DNA from 4 places in the uncultured Gordonia sp. genome. Region 4 is predicted to be linked to each of the others. Evidence: predicted binding sites of a transcription regulator. Region 4 holds the regulator's gene; each other region holds the start of a gene.

Region 1 (9,575 bases), on a different contig from region 4:
CGACCATGCGGAACTCGATGCGTTTGCGTTCAATCATCCGCATCAGCGTCGGCCTGGACATCCCGAGGAGCTTTGCTGCCTCAGTGGTGGTGAACTCGTGTTTGGCGGGGATGACGAGGGCTCCGGTGGTTTGCTCGGCGTCGAGCAACGCCAGCACCTTCTTGGCGCTTTCGCGGGGGAGGCGCAGCGTTACCTCGATCTCCGGCTGATCACCGGCCAGTTCTAAACGCAAAGCCTCGACGTCCTCGGTCAGTGAGTGGCTCATATCATCTCCTGGAGGCCATACCCGGCTAAGTGCTCTAAGTGTACGCGGGGCCGGGGCTCCGACGCAGCTCAAAACGGTGGCGGGTTGGCTTCGTCCCATTTGCGCTGGTCGTCGGCCAGTTTGGTGATCCGTTTCTGGCGGGCGGTGTCGAGGGATGCTCGGGCGGGGTGGTCGGGGTCGCGGTGTGGGATGAGGCCAGGGAACAGGGTGCGGCCAGTGAAGAAGGCGGCGTGGAACTCGTGGCCGGTGGGGGATTGGAACCAGCCGTGGCCTAGGTCGTCTTGGTAGTCCTGCCAGCTCGTGAACGTCTTGATGCGGTGGTGGAAGCGGCAGAGTGGTTTGAGGTTGGTGAGGACTGTTTGACCGCCTTGGGTGGGGTTGCGGTGGTCGAAGGGAGTGGTGTGGTCGATGTCGGCTTTCCAGACCGGGGAGTTGCAGCCGGGGAAGGTGCAGCACAACTCCCCTGCCTTGACCAGGTTGATCAGCTTCTTGCTGGGGGTGTACCTGGTGGGCTGCCGGTCGGCTTGCTTGGTGTGGGTGTTGAGGTAGCTGCGTTCGGCTTCGACGACCATCGTGCGCAGGGTGGCGGCGTCGATGATGCCGTGGCCGTCGAGAAAGCCCGGGTCGTTGTCCAGGCCGAGCAGGGTCGACAGGTTGACCACGATGTGAAACACCGGGCGTGCACCCGAACCGCATCCGTCGACACCGCATCCGTCGATCGAGTGCCGTCGCGAGCGGTCGGCGGCGGGAGCAGTGTCGGTGGGCTCGTGAACGTCGTCTTTGACGGGCATCGCGATGCACGCCTCGCACAGGCACGGCAGGACGGTCCGGCCCTTGGCCAAGGCCACCAGGGCGTCGGCGCGGCGTTGTTGTTTGGTGCGGGGGTCGGCTGAATGCACCGACCCTGCCATCGTATTCAACTTCGCGTCGACGGCGGCGCCGTCGATCGCAGGCAACGACGCGCCAAGTCGGGAATTGCCTCGGGCAAAACGGTCCGGGGTGATGGTCACCTTGCGGCCGGCCTTGATGCGTTCGGTTTGTCTACGATCGGCTTCCGGATCCCACCGGGCGATCAACGAATCGACCAGGGTGTTGAAGCGGCGGGTGGACATCGGCGGATTCTCTTGAATTGCTATCGCCAGATGTGCGTCGATGTCCTCGATCGCCTCCGGTGAGCACAGGTCGGTGCGTGCGACCGCCGACAGGAACCTGTCGAGATCGATGCGGCCTTCGGCCAGGGTGTAGGAGGTGAATATCAGACGGTAGCGGGCGGCGTCGCCGGCGATGACCAGGGCTTTGGCACGGGCAGGGGTGATGGTCAGCACGGCGCCAACTTCGGCGATCGCTTGTTCGAGGCCGTCCGGACCGAAATCAGCATGCGGGTCTTTGCCCGCGGAAACCGAATCCAACATCTGCCCCGGGGTGCGTTCACCCGAGTCGATCAGACTGCGTTCGTAGGCATAGTCTTCGGCGCGTTCGTCATGAATCATGCTGGCCGCGCGCATCATCCGGTACTGCGCGACAGCGATGTTCGAGGCGCAATGGGCCAGCACCTCCACCAGTTCGGTGGCCGACAGATCGTTGTCTCCGGCCAGCCGGCGGGCCATCGGCACGCGGCGGTGCGGCAACGTGCCGTTGGCGCCCGAGTCGCTGTCGTCGTAGTCGTTGTATGCTTCACCCCAAGCCATGACTCGACTATATATTCGAGACACATGTTTTTCATCAGATATTGAGGAAGTGAGGAGGAATCGTCCGATCGGACGACAGTCCCAGGAGACACCGCCGATCGACCGCCAATTGTCGTACCGCGCAGGCATACTGCGCTTGTGAAGAAGATCCTGTACGTCGACCTCGACAACACCCTCGTCAACTTCCAGTCCGGCATCGACAGGCTGTCCGCCGCCGACCTCGCCACCTACGACGGCCACTACGACGACGCCCCCGGCATCTTCGCACTCATGGACCCACTCCCCGGCGCCATCGAGGCCTTCAACGAGCTCAGCGAACTGTTTGACGCCTACATCCTGTCGACGGCGCCCTGGGACAACCCGTCGGCATGGACCGACAAACTGCTGTGGGTACACCAACACATCGGCGCCGACGAGGGCACGCCTGCCTATAAGCGGCTGATCCTGTCGCACCGCAAGCACCTCAACGCCGGCGACTACATCATCGACGACCGCACCAAGAACGGTGTCAGCGAATTCCAAGGCGTCCACATCCATTTCGGGCAACCCGGATTCGAGACGTGGGAACAGGTCGTCGAACACATGCGGCCACTGGCGTAACGAGAGCTCGTTGCGGCCGGAATGTCGGACCCCTCGGGCATGATGGGCGCCATGATCTTCGACAGGGTGGTGGGTGCGGTTGCGGAAGCCAAGGGTGGACATCCGCTGGCTTCGGCGACGGTTGTGGTGCCCAATCATGCGGCGGGGCGGGATGTGTTGCACGCGTTGGCACGTGCGGGGGCCGTAGCCAACACGAGCATCGTGACGGCGGGGCAGATTGTGGAGCAGTTGGCGGCGCCGGTCCTCTCACCTCGGCAGGCGTTGCCGTATCCGCTGCTCGAGGCGGCAGTCGCGCGGGTGCTCGACGAACGGCCCGGCGTATTCAAGGAGGTGGCGGAGGCGCCGATCACGGCGCAGGCACTGGCGCAGGCGTCGTGGCAGCTCACCGAACTGGCCGAGCCGCGGATCGAGAACCCGACACCACTCGTCGACGACCTGTTGCGCATTCACCGCGAAGCGCTGGACGACGAGCTCACCGGCAGGTACTTCCTCAAGCATGAGGCGTATGCGGCAGCGGAAGCCGCGGCGTCGTCGCTGACCAACGTGGTGGTGTTCGCACCGACCCGCGACAATCCGGCGCTCGACGGGCTGCTCGACACCCTCAGCGCCGGGGGCACCGTCATCGAAACCGATGGCGACGTCCTGCCGACGCAGATCATCCATACCTCCGACGCCGACGACGAGGTGCGGGCGGTGGTGCGGCTGATCCGCAAACATCTCGCGGCCGGAACACCCGGGCACCGCATCGGCGTCTACTACCCCACCCCCGACCCGTATCTCGGCTTGCTGCACGAACATCTGCCCGCCGGCCGGATCACGTTCAACGCGCCGCTGCACCACACGCTCGCCGATCGGCCCGCCGTGCGAGCCCTGCTCGGGTTGCTGAGCATCGATCCAGCGATCATGCCGCGGCGTGATATTCTCGACTTCTTCGCCGAAGGCGTGCTGCGTCGCCCGCAGGTTCCGGGAGCCGAAAGACCGGTCAGTCAACGCAAACTCGAACTCATCACGCGCGAACACCGCAAGATCGTCGGCGGCGACGACTGGCACCGGCTCCCCGAACCACTCCCCGACGACTCCTACGTCGGCGACACGTTTCCCGATGAGACCGCGGCCCTGTACGACCACATCATGTCGCTGAAAGCCGACCTCGTCGCACTCGGTGAAGCCAACACCTGGCACCAGGCGTCCGAGCAATTGATCATGCTGCTGGACAGTAGATTTCACGGGTCATCCGAGCACGTGGCGACCGACATCGTGACGCTGCGCCAGGACTCTGCCGCCCTTGCTTTCATGGACGAGTTCGCGCCACCACCGACCATCGAACGCATCCGCGACGCCGTGGGCGTCCGCATCGATTCACATGGCGGCAAACACGGGAAGTCCGGTACCGGCGTCACCGTCGGCGCACTCGCCGACGCCGCCGGCCGGGACCTCGACGTCGTCGTCATCCTGGGCGCGGCGGAGGGATTGCTGCCGGTGCCGCGACGCGAAGACCCGTTGCTGCCTGCCGAACTCACCGGACACACCCCCGGCGACGCTATGGACGCTCAACATCGCAACTACCGGGCTGCACTCGCGACAGCCCGAACCGAACGAGTGGTCACCTTCCCCCGCGGCAGCCTGCGTGGAGGTGCCGAACGGGTACCGAGCCGCTGGTTGCTGCCCGCGCTCGGCGCACTCGCCGGCACCGCTGTCGACGTCGTCGGCTGGCAGAAGCAAACCCAGGGTGCCGACCGGATCGTCGTCGTCGAATCCTTTGATGTGGCAGCTCAAAACGCGAATCCTAGGATCGGAGCGTCAGCGGCGTCGGAAACCGAATGGCGGCTGCGTGCGCTCGCCGCGGTACCCGCCGAACAGCGGCAGACGGTTCTCACCGATCCGATCGTCTGCTCCGGAATGCGGATGCGCAGCGACCGGCTGCGAGGCAGGTTCACCCGATTCAACGGCAACGTGCACGACGTCCGCGATCTGCTCACCGTCTTCGATAATCCGGTGTCGCCCACCAGACTTGAGGACTGGGTGAAGAGCCCGTACCGCTTCTTCCTCACCAGTGTGCTCGGCGCGAAGGAACTTCCCGACCCCGACGAGGCCACCGAAATCGACGCGCTCACCCGCGGAAATCTCATCCACACCATCCTCGAACGGTATGTTATCGGCACTATTGACGGTGCAGCACAATCACTTTCCAGGCTCACCGACATCGCCGACGATGTACTCGGCAGCGCCGAACGAGACAATCCCGGGTGGCTCGGGCACCTGTGGGCCCGGGCACGCGGCACCATCATGTACGACCTGCGCGAATGGCACAGGCTCGACACCGAGGACCACTCCGACGGCTGGACCCCGACCCACGCCGAGCATTCCTTCGGGCTTCCACCCAAGGGCCGGCCGTACTCCGAGCCACACGTAAACCCCGCCATCACTCACGATCTCGGCGACACCACCATCGCCTTCCGGGGTTCGGTCGACCGCATCGACAAGCACCGCGATGGCCGGGTCCGCGTCACCGACTACAAATCGGGACAGCGCAAGCCGTACAGGGACATCAGCCCCGACAGTCCCACCCATGACGGGACTCATTTCCAGCTACCCGTATACGGCCTGCTCGCAAAGACTTTCGGCGACACTGTGAGTGCCCGCTACTGGTTCATCACCGGCAAAGGCGGATTCGATGAGATCGGCTACGCGCTCACCCGCGATGTCGAAGACATCCTCACCGGCGACCTGCAGTTGGTGCACGACATGATCCGCGCCGGCTACTTTCCACCCCGCACCCCCGACACCTGGTGGGCCGATCCCATTCTCGACCTCGTCGGCAAAGCCGGCCTGCAACGCGCCTGGGCCAACCTCGAGCACGTTCCCGAGATCACCGACTACGTCGCGAAATACGGAGCCGCGCAATCATGACCGCACACGGAACCACCATCGAAGAAGATCTCGACGACGCAGATGCCCGCACCCGCATCACCGAGGACACCACCGCCACCCTATTCGTCGAAGCCGGTGCCGGCAGCGGAAAAACCCACTCGCTGGTGCAACGGATCTGTCATCTCGTACTCACCGACGGCATCGAGCTCGATCGGATCGCCGCGATCACGTTCACCGAGAAGGCGGCAGCCGAACTGCGTGAGCGGGTCCGTGTCGAACTCGCCGGACACACTTCTCCCGAGTCGGAACGGGCTCTGCGACAACTCGATACCGCAGCCATCGGTACCCTGCACGGCTTCGCCGCCCGCATCATCGGCGAACATCCACTCGAAGCGAGGGTTCCACCACGCATCCAGGTTGTCGACGCCATGGGTTCGCAACTGTCGTTCCAGCGTCGCTGGCAACGGATGCAGCAACTGCTATTCACCGACGAGGCGCCCGATGTCGTGGCCGAGGCCATGCACATCCTCATCGCCACCGGTGTGTCGGTCAACCAGATACGCACTCTCGCAGACGGTCTCGACCGCAACTGGGACCGGCTCGACCCCAGCGGACAGCTGCCGGATGTCGAGGACGCCGATATCGGAATCATCGTGCGGGAGGCCGAATCCATCTGCGGTTGCCTCACCGACTGCCGCGACGAAACCGACAACCTGGCCCGTCAGGTGCACCTGCTGCAAGAATTGCTGATCCCATTGCGCGAGGCGACGGACGCCACCGGGTGGATACCGATCGTCGCCTATTGCCCCGGACCCGGCAACGGCGGCAAGGGCGCCAACTGGGTGGGCGGCACCGCGCAGGTCAAGGAGATCAAGGCCCGCATCAAGGACCTGCGGGACAAGCTGATCCCCGGTGTTCTGAACGGTCTTCTCGACGGGGCATTGCGGATCGTCGTCGACTACATGTCGGGGCTGATCCGCGAGGAGGCCGACGAACGGCGCCGTACCGGGCAGTTGGAGTTTCACGACCTGCTCGTCCACGCAGCGGAGGTCCTGAGGGAGTCGTCCGTCGCCGCGGCCACCCATGAGCGGTACCAGCGGATCCTGCTGGACGAGTTCCAGGACACCGACCCGCTCCAGCTCAAACTGGCGCAGCGGATCGTAGCCGGCGCCGGCGCCACAGACACTACCGGCGCGGGCGCCGCAGATACTACCGGCAGGCTGTTCACCGTGGGTGATCCCAAGCAGTCGATCTACAGATTCCGGCGCGCCGACATCGCGGCGTATATGGGTGCGCGCGAACAGGTTCCGGTAGGTGATATGGTTCAGCTGACCACCAACTTCCGGTCCACCCGCGCCGTCATCGACTGGGTGAACCGGGTATTCGGCAGGCTCGTGCAGGCGCAGGGACACGTGCAGGCCGGGTACGTCGAACTGGCCCCGCGCCCCGACCGGCCGCAGCGCGCGACCTATTGGGGTCCGGCACCTTTCGTGTTCTCCGACAACAGTGACCCCACCCCCGACGAGATCGGACTGAGCAAGGCCGATCTTCCGCGCACGCGCGAGGCCCGCGATGTGGCCCGCATCATCGCCACCGCCACCGAGGAGGGCTGGTGCCATGAGAAGCGTCGGGGCCCACGCGACTACGATCATGTGCCATTGAAGTGGAGCGATATCTGCATTCTCATCCCGTCGCGTGCGGTGCTGCCGTTCCTGGAGAAGAGCCTTGACGCGGCGGGAGTCGAATTCCGTTCCGAGGCATCGAGTCTGGTCTATTCGACACAGGAGGTGCACGACCTGCTGGTGACCTGCCGAGCGCTGGCCAACACCGCCGATTCGGCGGCCATCGTCGCAGCCCTGCGTACTCCGCTGTTCGGCTGCGGCGACGACGACCTGCTGCGGTGGCGACGCGCCGGGGGACGGTGGATCATCCACCTCGACCCACCTGACGGACTCGCCGATTCACCTGTGGCACAGGCATTCACATACCTCAAAGGACTGTCACGGGAGATCGGTGGCCTGAACCCGGGTGCGCTGTTGTCGCGGCTGGCCACCGACCGGCGCGTGTTCGAGGTGTCGATGGACTCGCCGCGGCATCGCGACGTGTGGCGGCGGCTGCGGTTCGTCATCGACCAGGCCCACGCCTGGTATGCCGAGGACCGGGGCAGTCTGCGCGACTACCTCGACTGGGCGGCCACCCAATCCGACGAGAACGCCCGCGTCGCCGAGACCGTGCTCCCCGAGATCGGGGTGAACGCGGTGCGCATCATGACCATTCACGCCGCCAAAGGTCTACAGTTCCCGATGGTGATCGTGGCCGGGATGAGTGGCGGCTTCCGCACCGATTCCGAACCGGTGCTGTGGGATTCGTCCGACGCCCTGCAGGCGTACGCGAGCAAAGCTGTGCGCACCGCCGGATACGACGCCGCGGACGCAGCGGAGGATGCGCACACCGCGGCCGAGAAGGTCCGGTTGCTGTATGTGGCCTGCACACGCGCCGAGAGTCACCTCGCAGTGTCCGGATATATGGGCTCCCGGAGTTGCTGGGGCGCTATCCTCGCCGACGGACTCGACGACACCGACGCCGTCATGCCCGAACTCGTCGACGCCCGCCGCCGGGACGAGGACACCCCCACCGGTGCCGAACCGCAGAGCTGGGACGACTGGCTGGCCGAAACCGAACGGGTGGCCGATATGTCGGCCCGCCGGTCGTCGTATTCTGCGACGCACCTTGCCCATCGCGAAACCGATTCCGCAGCAATGCTGCTCGATTCCTACACCGCGGGTGGTCTCATCGCCTCCGGTCGTCCCACCCCGATCGCCGGTGGAACGGGTAGCAAGCAAAGCGGACCGTTGCTCGGCATCGCCCTACACACGGTTCTTGAAGCGGTATCGCTCGCTGACGGCACCGACGACGCTTTCCGGGAGACCGCCCGCCGCATCGCAGGCGAATATGGCCTGGCCGACGTGGATTTCTTTGTGGACCTTGCCTGTTCGGCGATCGCAGCCGATCCCGTACAGCACGCGGGAATGCGCCCTCATTGGCAGGAGATGCAGCTCGCCGGGATCGGTCCCGACGGGACGACCGTCATCGAAGGCGTGGCCGACCTGGTCTACCGCGACGACGACGGGGCCCTCGTCATCGTCGACTACAAGACCGATGTGGGCGTGAAACAGGAGACGCTGGAAGCATATTGGGCGCAACTGTCCATCTACGCCGACCTGATCCGGCAGGCCACCGGTGAGTACGTCAGCCGCCTGGAATTGGTCTTCTGTCGCCCCGGCGATGCCGTCGTAGTCTCGCGCTCGTTCAGTCGGTGAGTTTCCAGCCGGCGCTCGCGCCCTGACGTTCCCAGAACTGCGCGAACAGTCCACCCGCGGTGAGGAGTTCGCCGGGGGTGCCCTGTTCGGCGATCTGTCCGTCGTCGATCACGATCACCTGATCGGCGTGCCGGATACCGGCCTGCCGGTGGGCGACGATGATGCGGGTGCGCGCCACGTCATCGGCAGACAGCGCATCCACGACGGCGCGTTCGTTCTCGTTGTCGAGGGCACTGGTGGCCTCGTCGATCAGCAGCACCGGCGCCGGCTTGAGCAGGGCGCGGGCGATGCTGATGCGCTGGCGTTCGCCTCCCGAGAGCACCGAGCCGCCCTCGCCGACCTCCGAACCCAGGCCGTCGGGCAGGCGGCCGATGATCTCATCGACGCGAGCGAGACGTGTTGCGGCCGCGACACGTTCAGGACCGGCCGACGGGTCGCCGGCGAGGACGTTCTCCTCGATGGTGCCCTGGATCAGATACGGCTCCTGGAACACCACACTCGACAACGCCCGTCGCGCCGGCAGTTCAAGGGTGGCCACGTCGACACCGTCAAACAGGATGCGGCCGGACTGCGGCTCGTGCAGGCCCGCGATCAGCCCGAGGATCGTCGACTTGCCCGACCCTGAGGCACCGATAATGGCTGTGGCCGAACCGGATTCGATGGTCAGATTCAGATTCGCCAGGATCGGCCGATCGTCGCCGTAGCCGAAGGTGACATTCTCGAACACGATCCGAGGGGCCGTCCGGAGATCGGCCTTGGCTGCCGAACCCTCTTGTGGTCCATCGGTTTCCGCGTTGAGAACCGAACCGATCCGGTTCAGCGTCAGGCGGG
Region 2 (3,516 bases), on a different contig from region 4:
ACGTATCTGGAGAAGCGTCTGCGCACCGGCCGCCGCAAGGTGGCCGCCGTCGATCCTGACGAGGTCGATATCGCCGCATCGGAGAACCTGCCCACCTTCGGAACCAAGTAGCGCCCGCACAGACGAACGAGGCCGGGACTACAGGACGAACTGCTTGCGCCCTGTAGTCCCGGCCTTGACATTCGGGTGGGGCCCGTCACGATCGGGTGCCCAGCACCTCTGTCACCACGTCGATCACCGTCGACTGGTCGTAGCCGCGCCGCGACAGCACGCCGGCAAGCCTGCGGAACGCCTTGTCACGTTCGGCGCGGTCGGTGAGATCCACGCGCATCGCGGCCAGCTTCTTCGTGGCCATCGACACGGCGTTGACCCGCTCTGCATCCGGGCTGATGTCGCCGAGCGCCTCGTCGATGACCTCGGCGTCGATCCCTTTGGAACGCAGCTCCTGTTTGAGTGCGATCCGCCCCCTGCCGCTGTACGCATGTCGCGACCGTACCCATTCGGCGGCGAAATCGGCGTCGTCGAGCAATCCTGCACGGTCGAGCCGGGCCATCACGTCCTCGACGACATCGTCGGCAAAACCTCTGCGCAACAGCCGCTCCCGCATTTCGTGGCGACTGCGCGCCCGGACTCCGAGAAGCCGGAGCGCCACGTCCCACGGGGAGGCGGTGCGCCCGGTCTCAGCGTCTGCGGTCATCGTCAGAATTCAACCGGCGCGGGAGCCACGTCATCGTCGTCGAGAACCGCGCCGATGCCGAGCTTCTCCTTGATCTTCTTCTCGATCTCGTCGGCCGTCTCCGGGTTCTCCTTGAGATAGTTGCGGGCGTTCTCCTTGCCCTGACCGAGCTGATCGCCCTCGTAGGTGTACCAGGATCCCGACTTACGGATGAAGCCCTCGGCCACGCCGAGGTCGATCAGCGAACCCTCCTTGCTGATGCCATGTCCGTAGAGGATGTCGAACTCGGCCTGCTTGAACGGCGGCGCCACCTTGTTCTTGACCACCTTGACGCGGGTGCGGTTACCGACCGCGTCGGTGCCGTCCTTGAGTGTCTCGATGCGCCGCACATCCAGGCGCACCGACGAGTAGAACTTCAATGCCTTACCGCCCGTGGTGGTTTCGGGGGAGCCGAACATCACACCGATCTTCTCGCGGAGCTGGTTGATGAAGATGGCGGTGGTGTTGGACTGGTTGAGCGCCGAGGTCATCTTGCGCAGCGCCTGGCTCATCAAACGAGCCTGCAGACCGACGTGGCTGTCGCCCATCTCACCCTCGATCTCAGCCTTGGGCACCAGCGCCGCGACCGAGTCGATGACCAGGATGTCGAGTGCGCCCGACCGGATCAGCATGTCAGCGATTTCCAGGGCCTGCTCGCCGGTGTCCGGCTGGGACACCAGCAGCGCGTCGGTATCGACGCCTAGCTTGGCCGCGTAGTCGGGATCGAGCGCATGCTCGGCATCGATGAAGGCGGCGATACCGCCCTGCGCCTGAGCATTGGCCACCGCATGCAGCGCCACCGTCGTCTTACCCGAGGACTCCGGACCGTAGATCTCCACGACACGACCACGGGGCAGCCCACCGATACCCAGCGCGATATCGAGGGCGATCGAGCCGGTCGGGATGACTTCGAGAGGTTGACGGGCCTCCTGCCCGAGCCGCATGACCGAGCCCTTGCCGAAGTTCTTGTCGATCTGTGCGAGCGCGAGGTCGAGTGCCTTCTCACGATCGTGAGTCGGTGCCATTGTGTCTCCTCTGGTCGGTACCGGGTTGGCCTTGGTGCTGCCGCGTTTACGTGTCTGCTGTGTTGACCGGGGTTTGCCCGAAGCTGTGGTTGCCATCGCCCCGCACACTATCCGGAGGGTCTGACAATCAGCCTCCGGCGTGCCGGGACTGCCTTGCTCTAGCCGAACATCGCTCTGCCGAACATCCGGCGTTTATCGAACATCAGTATGAACGAACGAATGTTCTATTGGCAATACTGGCACGGCCCCCGATACCCGGCAAACAGAGTTTCCACAGGCCAAGGTTCTCCACAGGCCGAGGTTCTCCACAGGCGAAGGTCTCCACAGGCGAAGGTCTTCACTGGTCGGGGCCTTCACAGGCATCGAGTGCGGGCTACCAGCGTTCGCGGGGCACGTCGAAGTCGCGGCAGATTGCGACCCATACCGTGCGGGGGTCGCGGCCGTCCTCGATGGCCTGCGCACCGGTCCGGCCGCCGAACTCGATGAGAACGTGGTCGGTGAGAATCGAATCGGCCGTCTGCACACCGAACTGAGCGTTCATCAACTCGGTGAACTCCGTCAGTCGCACGGCGTCGAGCCTATCGGTGTACGGTCCGCCGGTGCGGCACCCGATCTCCCCAGAACCCGATTGACTACCGTCACCGGATCGACGGTCCCCCTGGCTGATGCCGCGACCGACGCGGCCCGGTCCGCATATCCCGGGTCGTCGAGGACGGTACGCACGGCACCGGTCACCGTGTCCGCGGTGACGGGCCGGACGAGTTCTCCCACACCGATCCGGCTCACCCGGTTGGCCAGTTCCCACTGATCACCGCCACCGGGGATGGTGACCACCGGAACGCCGTGAGTCAGACTCTTGGCCAGAATTCCGTGACCGCCACCGCAGATCAATACGTCGACCGCACCCGAGGCCAGCAGCTGATCCTGACGGGCCAGGCCCGCCACCACGGCACCGGCCGGAAGCCCGGCTCCGACACAGATCGCCGCCACGGTCGAATCGTCGATGCCGAGCCCGGACACCACCACGCGGACATCACGGCGCAATCCGGCGAGTCCGCCGAGCACGTGGTCGATCATGTCGCCGGCGCCGGTGGCGGCGGTGGACGGTGCCACCATGATCAGCGGCCCGTCACCCCCCGGGACCGTGAATATCTCGTCCGTAGGTTCCCACAGCAGCGGACCGACGATGTGGGTCCGCTCGGGCCAGTCCGGGCGGCGTACCTCCAGCGCGGGCAGCGTGGCCACCAGTCGGGCGGCGGGTGCCGGAGTTCCGGGCAATCCGATCGATGTCCGGGCACTCGACCGCTGACGCTCGCCGAGCCGGATCGACCGCGCGGTGGCGACCCGCATCAGCGAATCCCGTAGCCTGCCTTGCAGTCCGGTCCCCACTGCGAGGCCCGAACCCACCGGAGGCAGGCCACGCGATGCGTCGTACAGCGGGTGCGGCGAGCATTCCACCCACGGGATTCCGGCGAGTTCGGCTCCCCAACCACCGCCGACGGTGATGGCATCGGAGACGACCAGATCAATATGCTCCGCCACCAGGGACGGCTCCAGCGCACACGCGATGCGTGCGGCACGTCCACTGAGCTTGTCTCCCGCATCACCGTCGTCGTCATCTGCGAGCGCGGTCAGCCCGGGTAACTCCAGTGTCCGTATACCGCGCCGCGAGGCCTCGTCCAGCCAGCGTCTGCCGGTATAGACGACAACCCCATACCCGGCGGCGTCGAACAACCCTGCCAGGGCGAACGCCGGAAACGCATGACCGGCGTCCGG
Region 3 (9,575 bases), on a different contig from region 4:
ACCACGCTCAGCGTGTCGACCGCCTGCGACACCTGGGGGTCGTCGGCGCCGGCGAGGTTCAACGGGTCTCCGGCACGTAGCCGGTATGAGTCCCGGATCGGGCTGGTCGCGCCGGTCGCGGCAAATCCGGAGCCGCTGCTGATCAGCAACGCGTCGGCCCGTTTACCCAAAGCGGTCGGCGCGAGGTCGTCGGAGCCTACGTCGGTCACCTCGATCCCCGCCTTGCGGCACGATCCGGTGATCGCGGCGACCAGCGCCTGGTCGCGGGCGTGGGGCGTGCGGTAACCGATCCGGACCTTCGCCCGGAAGCCGGTGCCGGCGCTCGAGCTGACGCCCTGCGCACCCGAGGCCGCGGCCTGACCGAGCAGTTCGCGGGCACCGATGATGTCCGGGCGTGCGTAACGCAGGCCGACCTGACCGTTGAGCTGTGCGGCCAAACTGTCGCCCGGCACCTGGGTGCGCAGATTCCACACCGGCGAACCCGCACCGAATTGTGTGGCTATGGCGGGCCGGGGCACGCACAGCGCGAAGGCCTGACGTACCCGGACATCGGGGAACACCCCACGCTGGGACAGCACCAGCTCGTCGATCGACAACGACGTCGTGGCCACAGGCCCAGCGGAAGCCGGGGCCTTGCTCGTGGCCGAGTTGGAGATCTCACCGTCGACGATGCCGTCCGCGACATCGGCGACATCGAAGTCTCCTGAGGTCAACGCCGCCAGATCGTGGCGTGCCCCCCGGATGGCGATGCGCGTGGCGGCCGGGGCATCGCCCCACCATTTGTCGTTGGGGACCAGGACCAGACCTTCGGCGGCGTCGGCGGCCGAGATCCGGAACGGGCCCGACGCCGGAAAGTCGGCCGGCTCCAGTTCACCGTTGGGGAACGTGAACCCCGTGTTCCAGGCCTTGGCGAGTTTGCCGATCCTGGCGGGATTGCCGCCGCGGATGGCGGCGACGACATCGGCGACCCCGGCCTTGCGTGCGACGACGTGCGCCGGCAGCAGGGTCCCGGCACCGAACAGCGACAACCAGTCCCGGTAGACGCGGCCCGCCGCGAAAACGACGGTGGCGGTCTTGGCGCCGGCCCGGCAGTCGACGTTCCGGACGTCGCGGTACCCGGCAGTGGTCGCCGGTGTGAAACCGGGGAAGCGCCCGCTCATCGCAGCCCATGCCAGCAGCAGGTCGTCACAGTCCATGGGGGTGCCGTCGGAGAACACCGCCTGCGGCGAGAAGACGTACCGGAGGGTGAGCGGTGCCTGCGAGATGGCGGTGACCGTACCCACGTCGCGGTCAGGCATCACCTGACCGTTGTTGCCGAGCAGACTGAACCCGGGCAGCACCCGTGTCACGGCCATCAGCGCACCATCGGAGTTCCCGGTGACGGTGTTGGCGTTGTAGGTGGTCAGGCCCGCATCAACGACATAGTCGATGGTGGGTGGCCGGCTCTCGCCCGAGCAGGCGGTCACCACTCCGGCACCGGTGACGAGGCCGAGCACCAGGGCGAGCAGACGCACGACGGTCCGTCCGGGTCTTGCTGTCATACCGGCGACGTTATCGGTTCTGACCCCGGCTCCTGCGCTTCCCGGCCGGTACGGCCGTGTCGCGGTCGTCGGACTGCGCCCGCCGACCCGCCCGCCCGGCGCTCGTGCGACGTTCGGCGAGCTCCGGTTCACCGGCCTCGATGCGGGCACGGCGGGCCAGCACCTTGCCGGTGTGTGCCTTGACGTCCGAGCGCATCTCCTTGAGCGTCACCAGCAGCGGCGCGGCCAGGAAGATCGACGAATAGGTGCCGACGAGCACGCCGACGAACTGGATCAGCGCCAGGTCCTTGAGGGTACCCACGCCCAGCAGCCACACGGCGATGATCATCAGCGCGATGATCGGCAGCACCGAGATGACGGTGGTGTTGATCGAGCGCATCAGGGTCTGGTTGACGGCCAGGTTGGTCTGTTCGGCATATGTGCGTCGCGTGGTGCGCAGGAAGCCGCGAGTATTCTCGGCGACCTTGTCGAACACCACCACCGTGTCGTAGATGGAGAAGCCGAGGATGGTCAGCAAGCCGATCACCGTCGCCGGCGTGACCTCCCAGCCGACGATCGAATAGATACCGGCGGTGAACACCATGTCCAGGAACAGCGACGCCATCGCCGCGATCGACATCTCCCGATCGAAGCGGACCGCGATGTACACGAACACGATCACCAGGAACACGACGAGCGCGATCAGCATCTTCTTGGTGATCTCCCCACCCCAGGTGGAGCTCACATCCGACGAGGAGACGTCGTCGGCGGTGATGGACGAGCTGAACCTGTCGGCAAGTGCGGTGGTGATCCGGACGGTCTGGTCCTGGTCCAGGTGCTCGGACCGGAGCTGGATGGTGGCGCTGGAACCGCTGCCCGCGGACTGCACGCTGTCCGGTTCTTTGCCGAAGGTGTCCGAGTACACGGTTTCGACGGCGTCGCGGGTGACCTCGGCGGAGGCCGGGACCGCAATCTGGGTGCCGCCCTCGAAATCGATACCGAAGGTGAAACCGCGCACAAGGATCGACAGACCGCAGACGGCGATCATGATCAGCGTGACGATGTACCACGTGCGCCGTTTGGCGATGATGTCGAAGGCGCCGGTACCGGTGTACAGGCGCGAGAAGAACGACCGATTCTTGTCGGCGACGAAGTCGGCCTCGGTCGCGCCGGCGGCTCCTTCCAGGGCACTCTCGTCGGAAGTCGACGGATCGGCGCTGTCACTGATGTTGTTGGGAGTGGTCACCGGACCGCTCCTTCCCCGGCCTCGGCCGCTTTAACCGCTGCTTGTGCCCGTGCCGCAGCCTTGCGCTGCGCGGCGACCTCACTGACCGCGCCAAGGCCGTTGACCTTGGGCTGCGACAGGAACGGCGACCTGGTGGCGAGCACCACCAGCGGGTGGGTCACCAGGAACACCACGACGACGTCGAGCACGGTGGTCAGGCCCAAGGTGAACGCGAAACCGCGAACCTCGCCGACGGCCAGGATGTAGATGACGACGGCGGCGATGAGGCTGACCATGTTGCCGGTCCAGATGGTGCGTCGCGCGCTGACCCAGCCGCGCGGGACCGCCGATCTGAACGTTCTGCCCTCGCGTATCTCGTCCTTGATGCGTTCGAAGTAGACGACGAACGAGTCGGCGGTCATACCGATACCGATGATGAGGCCGGCGATACCGGCCAGGTCGAGGGTGAACCCGATCCACCGGCCCAGCAGCACGATGATGCCGTACACCTGCAGACCGGCCAGGACCAGTGACAGGAAGGTGAGCACGCCGAGCATCCGGTAGTACGCCAGCGCGTACAGCAGGCACGCGATCAGGCCGACCGCGCCGGCGATCAGGCCCGCCCGCAGCGACTCCTTGCCGAGGGTCGCCGACACGGTCTCGGCGTCGGAGGCCTCGAAAGACAGCGGCAGCGAACCGTACTTGAGGACGTTGGCCAGGTCCTTGGACGAACTCTGGTTGAACGATCCGGTGATCTCGGTCTGACGGGTGGTGATGGCACCGTTGATGCTGGGCGCCGACACGACCTCGGTGTCGAGGGTGAACGCGGTCTGCTTGCCGATGTTCTTGCCGGTGTACTCGGGCCAGAAATTGCGGGCCTTGCCCTTGAACTCGACCATAACGACCCATTCGCCGCGGTCGTTGGTGCCCGCGGAGGCGCTCGCGATGTCACGGCCGTCGATGATCTGCGGTTCCATCAGGTATACCTGGGTGCCGTCCTGCGAACAGGCCACCAGGTACTGGTCGGGCAGGTCGTTGCCGCGCAGCGGGTCGTTGAACTCGGGTGAGCAGTCCATCTTGGCCATTTGTGCGGTCAGTTCCGCGATCCGCTTCTGGTCGGCGTTCGCCGGGGCCTGCCGCAGCTTGCGCTGCTCCTCGATCGCGGCCTGGGCGGCTTTGCGCTCGGCCTCGGTGCCCTGCGCCGGGGTCTTGCCGTCGTCGCCGTCCTTGGTGTCCTTCTCATCCGTTTTCTGGGGGACTGCGGCCTGCACCGTGGTGACCGGCCGCACGTACAGCCGGGCGGTCTGTCCCAGCGTGCGGGCTTGCTTTCCGTCGTTGCCGGGGACGGTGATCACCAGGTTGTTGCCGTTGACGACCACTTCGGAACCGGCGACGCCGAGCCCGTTGACGCGCTTTTCAATGATCTGTTTGGCCTGGTCGAGCTGATCTTTCGACGGAGTCTTACCGTCCGGGGTGCGGGCGGTCAGCGTGACCCGGGTGCCGCCCTGCAGGTCGATGCCCAGTTTCGGCTCCGCCGATCCGCCGCCGGTGAAGAACACCAGCCCGTACACGACGGCGAGGAGGACGAGAAAGGCGGTCAACGGTTTCCACGGCGAAACCTCGTTGCGAGGTCCCGGCCGCTTGGCCGTACGGCGAGGTGTGCTCACTGCTGTTCAGGTCTCCTTCGACCGCGGGCGGTGTCAATCGGACCGCACGAGACCGACCGTCGGTCGACGGCCGGTGGGCGGGTTCTTCCTGGGCTTGTCTTCAGTAGCTGGTGTCGGGGCCAGCCGGTTCGGGCGGGAGATCGAACGTCCGCCAGACGGGTCACTTCTCCAGATCGGGACGCTTTCCGGCGATGTCGGTGTCTGCCGGTGCGTCGTCCTCGTCAAGGTAGTCGTCGGTGACGAAATCGTCATCGTCATCGTCGTCGTCATCGAGATCGTCGAGGTAGGAGGTCGATACCGCACCCGGGTAGGTTTCGGCGGCGTCCTCGGTCTGCACAACGCGCATGATCGCCAGCCGGTTCCAGCGGGTGACCACTCCGGTCGCGATCTCCACGTCGATGTAGTCGCTGTTGTCGGCGTCGACGACGGTACCGAACAAGCCCGATGTCAGCTGTAGACGCGTGCCCACCGACACGTCGTTCTGCATCTCCTGCATTTCCTGCATCCGCTTCTTCTGCTTGCGGATGCTGATGAACATGAAGCCGGCCATGAGGGCCAGCATCAGGGGGAAAAGTAGCTCCATGGTGTGCGCTTCGATCCTTGAGGTGTCGTGTCGTCAGGTGATTCGGGCCGCGTTCATCCACGCGGGAAGCGGCCCGACCTCTCCCCCTAGTGTGCCATGACCCGTACGGGCCCCGATTCCACGCCCGCGCGCCCGGGGCCGATGCCGCCCGGCACAGCACGATCAGAGCTCGTCGAACAGGGACCCGGTGGCGTCGTCGCGGGCCCGGACCGCGAAGGTCGCGTTCAGGGCGCCCGCCGGGGGTGTCAGTCCCAGATGCTGCCACGCCGCGGCGGTGGCCACCCGTCCGCGCGGCGTGCGGGCGATCATCCCCGCCCGCACCAGGAACGGTTCACACACCTCTTCGACGGTGGCCGGCTCCTCACCGACCGCCACCGCGAGCGTGGACACACCGACCGGTCCCCCACCGAAACCGCGGATCAGCGCGCCCAGCACGGCGCGATCGAGCCGGTCGAAGCCGAGATCGTCGACGTCGTACACGGCCAGCGCCGCACGAGCGACGGCGACGGTGACCTTGCCGTCGCCGCGGACCTCTGCGTAGTCGCGGACCCGCCGCAGCAGCCGGTTGGCGATCCGGGGCGTGCCGCGGGAGCGTCGGGCGATCTCGGTGGCCGCGTCGGGTCGCATCACGATGCCGAGGATGCCCGCCGACCGGCGCAGTACCCGGACCAGCTCATCGGTCTCGTAGAACTCCATGTGCGCGGTGAAACCGAAGCGGTCGCGCAGCGGCCCGGTCAGCGCACCGGACCGGGTGGTGGCGCCGACCAGAGTGAACGGCGCGACATCGAGCGGAATCGATGTGGCACCGGGCCCTTTGCCGACCACCACGTCGACGCGGAAGTCCTCCATCGCCAGATACAGCATCTCCTCGGCCGGCCGGGCGATGCGGTGGATCTCGTCGATGAACAGCACATCGCCCTCGACCAGGTTGGACAGCATCGCCGCCAGGTCGCCGGCACGTTCGAGTGCGGGTCCCGATGTGACGCGGATCGCCGCTCCCATCTCCGAGGCGATGATCATTGCCAAGGAGGTCTTGCCGAGGCCGGGCGGGCCCGACAGCAGGATGTGGTCGGGAGTACTGCCGCGGCCCTTGGCACCCTGCAACACCAGCTCCAGCTGTTCACACACCTTCGGCTGGCCGATGAAGTCGGCCAGCGACCGTGGCCGCAGGCCTGCGTCGAAATCCTTGTCTCCGGGTATCGGGGACGCATCGATCTCCGAGAACTGTCCCGGCGCGTCGTCGTGCTCGTCCATCACGGCCTCCCGACGCCCGTCATGATGTCTTGCCGAGGCAGCTGAGCGCGGCGCGTAGCGCGGTGGACGCGTCGGCGCCGGGGTTGTCGGCGAGCACGGACTGCACGGCCTTGTCGGCGGCGGCCACGGTGAAACCCAGACCGACCAGCGCCTCGGTCACCTGTCCGCGCAATGGTCCGCCCGCGGAATCGGTGCCCTGTCCTACTGCGCCGACCGGAAGGTCGACCTTGTCACGCAGTTCGACGACGAGCCGTTCGGCGACCCGCTTACCGATCCCCGGCACCGACATGAGTGCTTTGGTGTCCGAATCGGCCAGCGCCCGCCGCAGTGCGTCCGGTTCGAGGACGGCCAGGGTGGCCATCGCCAGTCTCGGTCCCACCCCGGTCACCGTCTGCAACAGCCCGAACAGCGAGCGTGCGTCCGGGTCGACGAACCCGTACAGGGTCATCGAGTCCTCGCGCACGATCATCGTGGTGAGCAAGGTGGTCTCGACACCGCGACGTACCGTGGCCAGCGTCGGCGGTGTGACCAGGACGCGGTATCCGACGCCGGCGCAGTCAATGACGACGTGGTCGAGCGCGACGTCGATCACCGGGCCCCGGACGGACGCGATCATCGGGCACTTCCTGCGGCCTGAGTACTTCCGGCGGCCTGGGCGAGGCGGGCGCGGTGCCGGGCGGCGAGGACGTCGGCGCGGTGTTTGGCCTCCTCCATCCGTTCGGCCATCGGGCCGCGCCAGCAGTGGCAGATGGCCAGCGCGAGCGCGTCGGCGGCGTCGGCGGGTCTGGGTTTGGTCTGCATGCCGAGAATCCGGGTCACCATGGTGGTGACCTGGGCCTTGTCTGCCCGGCCGCTGCCGGTGACCGCGGCCTTGACCTCGGACGGGGTGTGGAATCGCACCGGAATGTCGCGCTGGCCGGCGGCGAGGGCGATCACTCCCCCGGCCTGGGCGGTACCCATCGCCGTCGATACCTGGTTCTGGGCGAACACCCGCTCGATGGCGACGACGTCGGGCTGATGGACGTCGAGCCAGTGGCACGCGGCGGTGTACACGGCCAGCAACCGCTGCGCGAGGTCCATATCGGTGGGCGTGCGGACAACGTCGACGTCGAGGGCGGTGACCGAACGTCCTTTACCGGATTCGACCAACGCGATACCGCACCTGGTCAAGCCGGGATCCACACCCATCACCCGCACCCGCACACCTCCCGACATAGAGAACAACTGTTCGACATCGTATCGGGTCGGTCGGACACCGCTCCACAACAACACTCCACACTCCGGGCCGGGCACTACCCGGACACCAAAGGCGCCGCCCGTAGGCGGCGCCTTTGGTGGGTATGAGGCTCAGTCGTTCTCGAGTTCGGCGAGCACCTCGTCACTGATGTCGACATTGCTGTACACGTTCTGCACGTCGTCGGAGTCTTCGAGCGCGTCGATCAGTTTGAACACCTTGCGCGCGCCGTCGGCGTCGACCGCCACCTCCACCGAGGCACGGAAGCTCGCCTCGGCGGAGTCGTAGTCGATGCCCGCAGCCTGCAACGCCGAGCGCACCGCGATCAGGTCGGTGGGCTCACTGACGACCTCGAACGTCTCGCCGAGGTCGGTGACCTCCTCGGCACCGGCGTCGAGGACGGCCATCAGCACATCGTCTTCGCTCTGGCCGCCCTTCTCCAGCGTCACCACTCCCTTGCGGGTGAACAGGTACGCCACCGAACCCGGGTCTGCCATGTTGCCGCCGTTGCGGGTCATCGCCGTACGAACCTCACCGGCGGCGCGGTTGCGGTTGTCGGTCAGGCACTCGATGAGGATCGCCACCCCGTTGGGTCCGTAACCCTCGTACATGATGGTCTGCCAGTCGGCGCCGCCGGCCTCTTCACCACCGCCGCGTTTACGGGCGCGTTCGATGTTGTCGTTGGGGACCGACGACTTCTTGGCCTTCTGAATGGCGTCGTAGAGCGTCGGGTTGCCTGCCGGGTCGCCACCACCGGTGCGGGCCGCCACCTCGATGTTCTTGATGAGCTTGGCGAACATCTTGCCGCGTTTGGCGTCGATGACCGCCTTCTTGTGCTTGGTGGTGGCCCATTTGGAATGGCCGCTCATAGTTCTCCCGGTGTCGTCGTTCCCGTTGCGTCGGTGCCCCTGGCAGGCCCGCACGGACGCCTGCTGCGCCCACGTGATGCCATGCCCCATGGGTCGGCGTTCGATCAGGTGTCGATATTACCGACGCCACGATTGCCGCCGGACACCTCCCGAACCATGTCTACGAAATACGCGTGTACCCGGCGGTCCCCGGTCACCTCGGGGTGGAAGGAGGTGGCCAGTACCGCGCCTTGCCGCACGGCGACGATCCGGCCCTGAGCGGGCCCGTCCGGAACCCGCGCGAGCACCTGCACATGCGGCGACACCGACTCGACCCACGGTGCCCGGATGAACACGGCCCGCATCGGAGCGGCATCGGGACCGTCGGTGATCCCCGCGATGTCCAGATCGGTCTCGAAGGATTCGACCTGGCGTCCGAAAGCGTTGCGGCGCACCGTGATATCAAGTGCGTCCAGGTGCTTGGCATCGGGTCTGGTGTCGAGGATGGTGCTCGCGAGCATGATCATCCCGGCGCACGACCCGTAGGCGGGAAGCCCGGCCGCCAGCCGCGCTGCCAGTGGCTCGAACAGGTCGAGGACGGTCAGCAGGTGACTCATCGTGGTCGACTCGCCGCCGGGGATGACCAGACCGTCGACGGCATCGAGTTCAGCGGCCCGACGCACGGTCACGGCGCGTGCACCCGACACTTCCAGGGCCGCCAGATGCTCACGGACATCACCCTGCAACGCCAGGACACCGACAAGTGGCCTGGAGTCGGGGCTGCTGACGTGCGGACCGGTGCTGCCGGGGGCGGTCACTTGTCCTGCCGTGCGTACTGATCCTTCGGCAAGACGCGTCCGACGCGGGCCAGTCCCTCTTGGGTGACCGCAGCCACCATACGGCCCTTGAGGTCGAAGATCCGCCCCTGCGTCAGTGCGCGGCCCCCCGCGGCCGACGGCGACGTCTGGTCGTAGAGCAGCCACTCGTCGGTGCGGAACGGCCGCAGGAACCACATCGCGTGATCGAGCGAGGCGCCCTGTGCCTGCACACCGCGATGCGGCACCCGCGAAGAGCCGAGCAGCGTCATATCGCTCATATACGCCAAGGTTGCGACGTGGAAGACCTGATCGTCCGGCAACGGATGGCGGTACCGGAACCAGACACGCTGCTGCGCGGCGAGATAGTCGTTGGTGACCATCTTCTCGCGCGGCACGATCCGGATGTCGAAGTTGTCCCATTCCCGG
Region 4 (9,575 bases):
GCGGCGTCCGTCGGGCTGACCGTCGAGTCGGTGATGAGAACGTCGACCTCGTCGAGGGAGGCGAAGCGGACGAGGTCCTCCCGGCCCATCTTTGATGAATCTGCAAGCACCACAACCTGATCCGCAGACGACACCATCGCGCGTTTGACGGCTGCCTCCTCGGGATAGGGTGTCGAGAGGCCGTGGCGCGTGGTGATCGCGTTGGTGCCGATGAACGCCGTCGATACCCGCAGGCGTGCGATGGCGGCGACGGTATCGGCGCCGACGGTGGCCTGGGTCAGGCCGCGCACCCGACCGCCGACAGCGTGGACGAAGCCGTCGGAGTGGTTGGTCAGCACACCCGCGATAGGGATGCTGTTGGTGATCAACGTGAGGCCGTGGCCGTGGGGAAGTGCCATCGCGGCCTGAAACGTCGTGGTGCCCGCGTCGAAGAGCACTGACCCGCCGTTCGGTGGCAGGAACTTCATCGCCGCCGTTCCTATCGCGAGCTTGCGGTCGACGTGCGTGGTCTCCCGGACATCGAGGCCTTGCTCGGCGACGACGCGGATGAGGCCGGGCCGCACAGCACCACCGTGGACGCGTTGTAGATGACCGGCGCGTTCGAGCGTGGCCAGATCCCTGCGGACGGTTTCACTGGTGACGGAGAACCGGCCGGCGAGATCGGCGACCGAGGCGCGACCGATGCGGCGCACCTCGTCGGCGATCGCCTGCTGACGTTCCTCCGCGTACACGCGCACTCCGTTCGTTGATGGGGCAGCTCATTGGCCAGGGTTTGACACCCCTGGACTTTTCATTGGTCAGGGTTTGACACCCCTGGACTTCGACCGCGTCCGGTCGGTAGGGCTCGACCTTCTTCTGATCGTTCCCTCCAGAACCACATAACACCACATACCAGAAGGTGTGTATCGGCTTGAGTTGCCCGATCATTGGTGTGAGTTTGTGTGAGCTACGTTTGATTTAGTTGTTGATATCACTGTGTTTACGCTTGTCTCTGGTTCAAGTCAAGGCACAAATGTAGTGTAAATCACAGAAGAGGTCCGTGATGAGCGATTTCGTGGGTAGATTCGCATGGCGAGTACGCGGCGTGGCCGATCTGTGGGTTTGTGTATGAGTGTGTCCGACTCTGTTGACAGAACCGCAACTGCCTGCGAGTCTTGATTCACCGAACTGTTAGCTGAGTCACATGCTGACTCGTAGTCTCGAAGGTTCCTCGCAGCTGCGGTGCCGGAGTGAGGGACCGCCACGTCACAAGGATGGTGGACCATGCCCACAACAGCACTCAAGGGAACGCCCGTCGTCGGCGGCATCGCCTACGGGCCGGCATTGTGGCCGGGCGAGCGTCCGGTATATTCGCCGTCCGGCTCCGCCGACGTACCCGAGGGTGAGCGTGACGCCGAGGCGAATCGGTTCACCGAAGCCGCTGCCGCCGTCGCGGGACGGCTGCGTGAGCGGGCGTCGCATTCCAGTGGTGTGGCCGCAGAGGTCCTGTCCGCGACCGCGGGGCTCGCCGAGGATCGTGGCTGGGTGGGTGCGGCCAAGAAGCGGATCGCCAAGGGCGTGCGGGCTCCGGCTGCGGCGATCGCAGCAACCGAGGAGTTCGCGGCACTGTTCACCAAACTGGGTGGACTGATGGCAGAACGCGTGACCGACCTCAACGATGTGCGTGACCGGGTGGTGGCAGAACTGCTCGGCGTGCCCGAACCCGGTGTGCCGGTGCCCGATACGCCGTCGATCCTGGTCGCCGACGATCTGGCACCTGCCGATACCGCGGGGCTCGACCCGTCCCTGGTCACCGCGCTGGTGACCAGGCTCGGCGGACCGACCAGCCATACCGCGATCATCGCGCGCCAGCTGGGCATCCCGTGCGTCGTGGCAGTCTCCGAGCTCGCCGACGTGGCGGCGGGCACCACGATCCTGGTCGACGGCACCACCGGCGTCATCGAGATCGAACCCGATGCGGAACAGGCACGGTCGCGTGTCGAGGAGAGTCGTCGGATTGCTCAGGCGGCGGCCGCATGGTCAGGTCCCGGTCGTACGGCCGACGGCCACAGCGTCTCGATCCTCGCGAATGTTGCCGACGGTACGTCGGCCCGGGCGGCCACTGATCATCCCGTTGAAGGAGTGGGTCTGTTCCGTACGGAGCTCGCCTTTCTCGACAGGGCCGACGAGCCGTCGGTCGACGAGCAGGCCGCTCTGTACAGGGAGGTGATCGATGCCTTCGATGGTCACAAGGTGGTGATCCGGACGCTTGACGCCGGGTCGGACAAGCCGCTGAAGTTCGTGTCGCAGGAGCATGAGCCGAACCCCGCGATGGGCGTCCGTGGCAACCGGATCGCCTCGGTCCACCCCGAGATCCGTACCCACCAGCTCGACGCGATCGCCCGGGCCGCCGAGAACGCAAGTGTCACACCGTGGGTGATGGCACCGATGATCGCCGGGGCGGGTGAGGCCGAGGAATTCGCCGCCGAGGTACGCGGCCGCGGGCTCGTTGCGGGTGTGATGATCGAGATCCCCGCCGCAGCGGTACTCGCACCCGCGATCCTGTCCAAGGTCGACTTCGTCTCGATCGGCACCAACGACCTGACGCAGTACACGATGGCCGCCGACCGGATGTCGGCCGAACTCGCCGCGTTCACCGATCCGTGGCAGCCCGCGGTGCTGAATCTGGTGGCCAACGTCGCCCGGGCGGGCAAGGATCTCGGCAAACCCGTCGGCGTGTGCGGTGAGGCGGCAGCCGATCCGTTGCTGGCGTGCGTCCTGGTCGGACTCGGGGTCACCTCGCTTTCGAGCGCACCGGTCGCCGCCGCGGCGGTGGGTGCGCGGCTGTCGCAGACAACCAGTGACCAGTGCCGTGAAGCCGCCGAAGCGGCTCTCGCAGCGGAAGACCCGGAGGCCGCGCGGACGGCGGCGGCCGCAATTCTGCTGTAGGTCCTGCGGAGACGAATCGAACTCGCCCGGAAAGTGTTCCGGGCGAGTTCGATTCGTGTCTGGGGGCCTTCGTGTCTGGGGGCCTTCGTGTCTGTGGGCCTTCGTCAAACGCGGCGCATAACGGTGACGACCTTGCCGAGGATGGCCGCGTCGTCACCGGGGATCGGCTGGAAGTGGACGTTGTGTGGCATCAGCCAGACGTGTCCGTCTTTGCGTTTGAAGGTCTTGACGGTGGCCTCGCCGTCGATCATCGCCGCGACGATGTCGCCGTTGTCGGCGACGTTCTGCTGGCGCACGACCACCCAGTCACCGTCGCAGATGGCGGCGTCGATCATCGACTCACCGACGACGCGCAGCATGAACAGTGAACCCTCGCCCACCAACTCGCGCGGTAGTGGAAACACGTCCTCCACAGCCTCTTCCGCGAGGATCGGGCCACCGGCGGCGATCCGGCCGAGGACCGGCACGAATGTGGGCTCCGGCAGACTCGAGTCGACCACGGTGGGCTTGGTCGGCGAGTGGTCGGAATCCTGGACGTTGACCGCGCGCGGACGATTGTGATCGCGTTTGAGCAGCCCCTTGCGTTCGAGCGTGCGCAGCTGATGGGCCACCGACGACGTGGACGCCAAACCGACCTCGTCGCCGATCTCACGAATGCTGGGCGGGTAGCCACGCTCACGCACAGAGGCCCGGATAACCTCGAGCACGGCACGCTGACGCGGAGTCAGCGATTCCTCTGCCACAGCGACATCGGGTGTGCCGGACGGTTCTCCGGTCTTGTCACTCATGGATGTTCTCTCCTGTCGGTCAAGCCTGCCGGTCAAGCTTTTTTGGCGTGATTCGTCGAGATGTTCGATCGCCAGCCTAGACGAACTTTCGCCTGCTTACCAAACGTTTGTTCGAGATCCGCGCGACTTTGTCGCACCCCCGTGGTACAAATCGAACATCAGTTCATCGAACAACTGATCGAACAACTCGAACACCGAATGCCCGTCGAACAACCTCGGAGGTGGTGGCCATGGCCGCGACATTCGCAGAACCCGCCCGCCGCACGACATCCACTCATGACCGGCTCGCTCCGCTGCGACCGGCCGGGCATCACGGCGCCGGTCCGCGCCGGTCCGGCCACCGGACACCGGTTCCGGCCGGGACGCGCTGCACCGCACCGGGGCATGACCCACGCCAGATCGCTTCATGGGAGACGATCGCCCGGCGCCGCGCGTCCGCGACCGCAGTCCTGGTGGGTGCCCTGCTCGCGGCAGGTGTCTGGGTGCTGGTCATCGTCGGCAACAACTATGCCGACGCGGTGGCGCCCGATCCCACCGGCACCGCGGTCGTGTACGTGCGCTCGGGGGAGTCGTTGTCGTCGGTGGCCGCCCGGGTCGCCCCGGGATACCCCGTCGAAGCGGTGGTCGAGCGGATTCGTGAGCTCAACGACCTCGCCTCGTCCGGCGTGGTCCCCGGTCAGCCGCTGCTCGTGCCCCGATACCGATGAGCCCGATTCAGATGAACCGTGACCACGCCGCGGAGAGCAGGCACCGGCGCTGCGACGGGGTGTCCGCTGTCAGGGGTGCATCGAGCGCTCTGCTGATCGGCGGTATTCTCATGCCACAGGGTCCAGTCGGAAACCGACACGGTGTGACCGTTCCGCGGTGCGCCGGCGCGCCCCTCGACGGTCATGAGGACAACATGCGCTGCCCGTTTTGCCGCAACGAGGACACCAAGGTCATCGACTCACGTGTCGCCGACGAAGGGCAGGCGATCCGGCGCAGGCGGGCCTGTCAGGAATGCGGCCGCCGCTTCTCCACCGTCGAGAGCGCGGTGCTCTCGGTGGTCAAACGTAACGGAGTCACCGAACCTTTCAGCCGCGAGAAGGTGATGCGCGGCGTGCGTCGGGCCTGCCAGGGCCGACACGTCGACGAGGATTCGCTGGCGTTGCTCGCCCAGCAGGTGGAGGAGGCCATCCGGGCATCGGGTGCGGCCGAGATCCCCAGCAACGAGGTTGGATTGGCCATCCTGCGCCCGCTGCGCGACCTCGATGAGGTGGCCTATCTGCGCTTCGCGTCGGTGTACCGATCGTTCGATTCGGTGGAGGATTTCCAGCGCGAGATCGATGACCTTCGGGCGGTCTCGAATACGGCGGCCTCCGCGGAAGCAGGGTAGTGCGGGGCTGTCACCGCAGTGCGTCGATGGCCTTGATGACCCGCTTCTCCGACACCGGATAGGCGGTGCCGAGTCGCTGCGCGAACAGGCCGACCCGCAGTTCCTCGACCATCCACTGTGCCTCGTCGTTGACCGCATCCCGACGCGCGGCCGGTACTTTCGTGAGTCGGGAGTTCCAGTGTTCGATGACCCTGTCGATGCTGCGCAACCCTTGCGCGTCGCGATCGGCACCGCCGGGCAGTGCGTCGAGCCGTTGCTGCGCGGCCTGTAGATAGCGGGGTAGATGCCGCAGCGCCGACAGCGGCGTGGCTGCGATGAACCCTTCGAAGATCAAATGGTCGAGTTGTTCTGCGACATCGTCCGCGGCGGCGGAGCCGGCGTGCAAGTCGATGAGCCGGCGCAGTGGCGCGACTTCCCGCAGGGCTGCGATTGCCGCCGAAAAGTGTTCCGGTGCAGTCGATCGCACCTTCGGACTCAGTGCTGCGAGCAGGTGGCCGAAATCGTCGGGTGACCGCACCGCCGACACCTCGGAGATACGGTCGGCAACGGCGTCACGGATCGCGCGGAAGGTGCAGTCGGCGACCATCCGGTCGCGATCGCGGTAGGGGCTCTGGCTCAGACTCAACTTGCCCAGCGGATCGAGGCCCGCTGTGATCTTCGGTGTGAGTGCCGGAATCCTGTGGTCGAGCATCGCCGCCACCGCCACCGGCAGGTGTCGGTCACGTTCGGCGGCAGAGGTGGCGGCGGTGACCTGAACGGCGAAGCGAGAACCCGCCGGGACGGTGAGTAGGGCAGGGTAGCGGGTGACTCTCTGGCCGGCGATGGTCGTGGTGATCGAGTCGGACAGCGTGCCGATTCCGTCGGCTGTCCAGTCGGTGAAGGTGGGTGCCTTCTCCGTGCGGGAGCCGGAGCCCGGCGTTACCTTCTTGCGGAGTTCCGGCAGTGATCGCCCGGAGGCCACTTCTTGCCCGGATCCGTCGACCACGCTGAAGTTCATGACCAGGTGTTTGGGCAGTGCAGCCGGTGTGAAGTCGGAGGCGGCGATCGACGATCCGGTGATCACCGACAGTTCCCGCGCCAAACCTGCTACGAGCGGTTCCGAACGTGGCTTCAGGCGTGAGAGGGCGAGGTCAGCGAACCTGCTCGCCGGTGCCATGGTCTTGCGTACCTGCTTGGGAAGGGTCTTGATCAGCTCGGTGGCCACATCGCTGCGCAGGCCAGGCACGAGCCAGTCGAAGCCGGCGGGTCGCACGTGGGCCAGGAGCGGTTCGGGGATCACCACGGTCACACCGTCGTCGTCGGCCGTCGGATCGAACCGGTACCGCAGTTCCAGCGTCGCCTCACCCTGCCGCCATGCTGGTGGAAAATCCTTGTCGGCGTTGGGAACTGTGGTGGCGAACTGGGTCGGGTCGAGGTCGAGCAGTGCAGGTTCGGTGCGGCGGGCCTTCTTCCACCAGGTGTCGAAATGCCGGGTGGATACACAGTCGGCGCCGACCCTGGTGTCGTAGAAGTCGAACAGCTGATCCTCGGTGATCGAGATGTCGCGGCGGCGGATGCGTTGCTCGATGTCATCGACGGCGTCGAGCAGGTCGCGGTTCTTCTGGAAGAACTCGTGCGTGTTGGTCCATTCGCCGTCGACGAGTGCGTGGCGGATGAACAGTTCCCGCGAGACGACCGGGTCGATGGTGCCGTAGTCGACGCGGCGGCGGGCCACCAGCGTCACTCCATACAGCGTCACCTTCTCGTAGGCCATCGCCGCACCCCGGCGCTGCGACCAGTGGGGCTCGCTATAGGTGCGTTTGACCAGATCCCCGGCCAGGCGCTCGGCCCACAGTGGATCGACCGCCGCGACTGTATGCGCGAAAAGTCTTGAGGTTTCCAGGATTTCGGCCGCCATGAGGAACGCCGGCGGCTTCTTGGCCAGTGCCGACCCGGGAAAGATCGCCAGCGTCGTGCCGCGGGCGCCCGAATACTCGCGGGTGTCGCCGTTGCGGGCGGCGATGTTGCCGAGCAGACCCGACAGTACCGACCGGTGCACGGCGTCGGGATCGACCTCGACCTCGGGTATCTGCCAGTCCAGGTCGCGCACGATGCGGGTGAGTTGGGCATGGAGGTCACGCCATTCGCGGATACGCAGGAAGTGCAGGAACTCGCGTTCGCACATGCGGCGGAACTGGTTGCCCGACAGTTCCTTTCGTTGCTCGTTGAGGTACTTCCAGAGCATGAGATGGCCGAGGAACTCCGACTTGTCGGCGACGAACCGCCGGTGCGCGGTGTCTGCGGCCTCGCGCGCGTCGACGGGACGCTCACGTACATCGGGAACCGACAGCGCCGCGGCGATCACAAGAACATGGTCGAGGCAGCCGAGGGTGCGGGCCTCCACCAGCATCCGGGCCAGGCGGGGGTCGACGGGCAGTCGCGCCATCGTGCGGCCCACGTCGGTGAGTTGCGGTCCACGCGATCGCGGCCGCCGATCGTCGGAGTCCTTCGCTGTCTCGATGGACGTTTCGCTGATCGCCCCCAACTCGAGCAACGTGCCCAGGCCATCACGGATCGCCCGCGGATCGGGGGCCTGCACGAAGGGGAACTCGGCGACGTCGCCGAGACGTAGCGAGGCCATCTGCAAGATCACCGCGGCAAGGTTGGTGCGCAGGATCTCCGGGTCGGTGAACCCGTCGCGGGAATCGAAATCCTCCTCGCTGTAGAGACGAATGCAGACACCGGGCGCCACACGGCCACACCGGCCGGCGCGTTGTCGCGCACTGGCCTGCGAAACCGGTTCGACGGGAAGACGATTCACCTTGGTGCGGGTCGAATAGCGCGAGATGCGGGCGGTACCGACGTCGATGACGTACCTGATGCCGGGCACGGTCAGCGAGGTTTCGGCGACGTTGGTGGCCAGCACGATCCGCCGGCCGTCGGAGGGGGAGAACACCTTCTGCTGGTCGGCTATCGACAGGCGCGCGAACAGCGGCACGATCTCGGCCCCGCCGGCAGCCCGCCGTTTGAGTGCCTCTGCGGTGTCGCGGATGTCGCGTTCGGTGGGCAGGAAAACGAGGATGTCGCCGCGCTCGTGGGCCCACAGTTCGGTGATCGCGGCGTCGATGCCCTGGATCTGGTCGAGGTCGGCGTGATCGTGTTCGGAGTCGGGTGCATCACGCGAAGTGAGTGGCCGATACCGGACCTCGACCGGGTACGTGCGTCCGGATACTTCGATGATGGGTACGTCGGGATTGCCGGGAACCGCGAAATGCTGTGCGAACCGGCCGGGTTCGATGGTCGCCGAGGTGATGATCACCTTCAGATCCCGGCGGCGCGGCAGCAATTGCTTGAGATAGCCGAGGATGAAGTCGATATTGAGGCTGCGCTCGTGCGCCTCGTCGATGATGAGGGTGTCGTAGGCACGCAGCATCGGGTCGGTGGAGATCTCGCGCAGCAGGATGCCGTCGGTCATCACCTTGACCAGGGTGTTTGCGCCCGAACGGTCGGTGAAGCGCACCGAATAGCCGACGGCGTCGCCGATCTGGGTACCGGTCTCGTCGGCGATACGTTTGGCCACGGAACTGGCGGCGATGCGCCGGGGCTGGGTGTGCCCGATGGTGCCGCGAATCCCGCGGCCGGCCTCCAGACAGATCTTGGGCAACTGTGTGGTCTTGCCCGAACCTGTTTCGCCTGCCACCACAATCACCTGGTGTGCTTGGAGGGCGGCGGCGATCTCCTCACGTGCCGCGCTGACAGGTAGCTCCGCCGGATAGTCGAGTCGTGGCATGCGTGCGCGGCGGGTCTCGACGCGGCCCTTGGCACCGGTGATGTCTGCCGCGATCGATTCGAGCGCTTGGGTTTTCGGGGCGCGTCCGAGCTTGTCGAGCCGTCGGCGGAACCGGAACTCATCGGCGATCGTCAGCTCCGGCAACTGCTGCCGGAGCGCGGTGACGGTGAGGGTGGCGTCCGGTGCATCTGCGGGTGAGATCGACGGTGCGGGACCGGATGAGGGATTCGAGGGTGCCGACATGATGTGTTCAGGATAGTGGGGGGACCCAGATCGCAGCGCGATCACGCACCGGGCATGATGTCTGCCATGGTTGATTCGCTGTGGCATGGCTTTGCCGACATGGGTTCCGTCGTCGCGAACGGACGGTTCGTGGTTGCCCGGGGTGAGGGCACCCGGATCTGGGATACCAACGGCAACGAGTACCTCGATGCGACGGCGGGTCTGTGGTTCACCAACGTCGGGCACGGCCGCACCGAGGTGGCACAGGCCGTCGCCGACCAGCTGACCAAGGTGGCGCACTACTCGGGTTTCGGCGACACGACCGCCGACATCACCGTCGAACTCGCCGACCGGCTCGGCGATATCGCGCCGGTGCCCGGCAGCAAGGTGTTCTTCACCTCCGGCGGCAGCGACTCGGTCGACTCGGCCGCCAAACTGGCCCGCCGCTATTGGCACGAGATGGGCAAACCCGAGAAGAACATCATCGTCGGAC

The links. The regulator LexA, encoded in region 4, represses DNA repair genes until DNA is damaged. The targets are predictions, from matches to a motif close to CGAACANNTGTTCG.
Region 1: Q0627_RS04495 (HNH endonuclease signature motif containing protein) is a predicted target of LexA. The motif match lies at 1,958-1,971, and genes of this name have one in related genera.
Region 2: recA (recombinase RecA) is a predicted target of LexA. The motif match lies at 1,953-1,966, and genes of this name have one in related genera.
Region 3: ruvC (crossover junction endodeoxyribonuclease RuvC) is a predicted target of LexA. The motif match lies at 7,467-7,480, and genes of this name have one in related genera.

The regions. Positions count from the first base shown of each region.
Region 1 covers NZ_CALLZT010000056.1:16,714-26,288, reverse strand. The annotation lists gene Q0627_RS04500 (helix-turn-helix domain-containing protein) at 1-265, opposite strand, end outside; gene Q0627_RS04495 (HNH endonuclease signature motif containing protein) at 334-1,953, opposite strand; gene Q0627_RS04490 (5' nucleotidase, NT5C type) at 2,092-2,553, shown strand; gene Q0627_RS04485 (PD-(D/E)XK nuclease family protein) at 2,605-5,463, shown strand; gene Q0627_RS04480 (exodeoxyribonuclease V subunit beta) at 5,460-8,744, shown strand; gene Q0627_RS04475 (ABC transporter ATP-binding protein) at 8,734-9,575, opposite strand, start outside.
Region 2 covers NZ_CALLZT010000167.1:51-3,566, forward strand. The annotation lists partial or broken gene Q0627_RS15860 (amino acid ABC transporter permease) at 1-111, shown strand, start outside; gene Q0627_RS15865 (regulatory protein RecX) at 197-697, opposite strand; gene recA (recombinase RecA) at 700-1,740, opposite strand; gene Q0627_RS15875 (DUF3046 domain-containing protein) at 2,114-2,308, opposite strand; gene Q0627_RS15880 (nucleotide disphospho-sugar-binding domain-containing protein) at 2,299-3,516, opposite strand, start outside.
Region 3 covers NZ_CALLZT010000225.1:198-9,772, reverse strand. The annotation lists gene Q0627_RS22390 (ABC transporter substrate-binding protein) at 1-1,541, opposite strand, end outside; gene secF (protein translocase subunit SecF) at 1,552-2,706, opposite strand; gene secD (protein translocase subunit SecD) at 2,763-4,412, opposite strand; gene yajC (preprotein translocase subunit YajC) at 4,573-4,995, opposite strand; gene ruvB (Holliday junction branch migration DNA helicase RuvB) at 5,158-6,249, opposite strand; gene ruvA (Holliday junction branch migration protein RuvA) at 6,269-6,865, opposite strand; gene ruvC (crossover junction endodeoxyribonuclease RuvC) at 6,862-7,446, opposite strand; gene Q0627_RS22355 (YebC/PmpR family DNA-binding transcriptional regulator) at 7,597-8,352, opposite strand; gene pdxT (pyridoxal 5'-phosphate synthase glutaminase subunit PdxT) at 8,457-9,149, opposite strand; partial or broken gene Q0627_RS22345 (acyl-CoA thioesterase II) at 9,146-9,575, opposite strand, start outside.
Region 4 covers NZ_CALLZT010000139.1:14,367-23,941, forward strand. The annotation lists gene Q0627_RS12735 (DeoR/GlpR family DNA-binding transcription regulator) at 1-731, opposite strand, end outside; gene ptsP (phosphoenolpyruvate--protein phosphotransferase) at 1,264-2,928, shown strand; gene lexA (transcriptional repressor LexA) at 3,033-3,716, opposite strand; gene Q0627_RS12750 (LysM peptidoglycan-binding domain-containing protein) at 3,947-4,423, shown strand; gene nrdR (transcriptional regulator NrdR) at 4,618-5,091, shown strand; gene hrpA (ATP-dependent RNA helicase HrpA) at 5,102-9,103, opposite strand; gene Q0627_RS12765 (aspartate aminotransferase family protein) at 9,170-9,575, shown strand, end outside.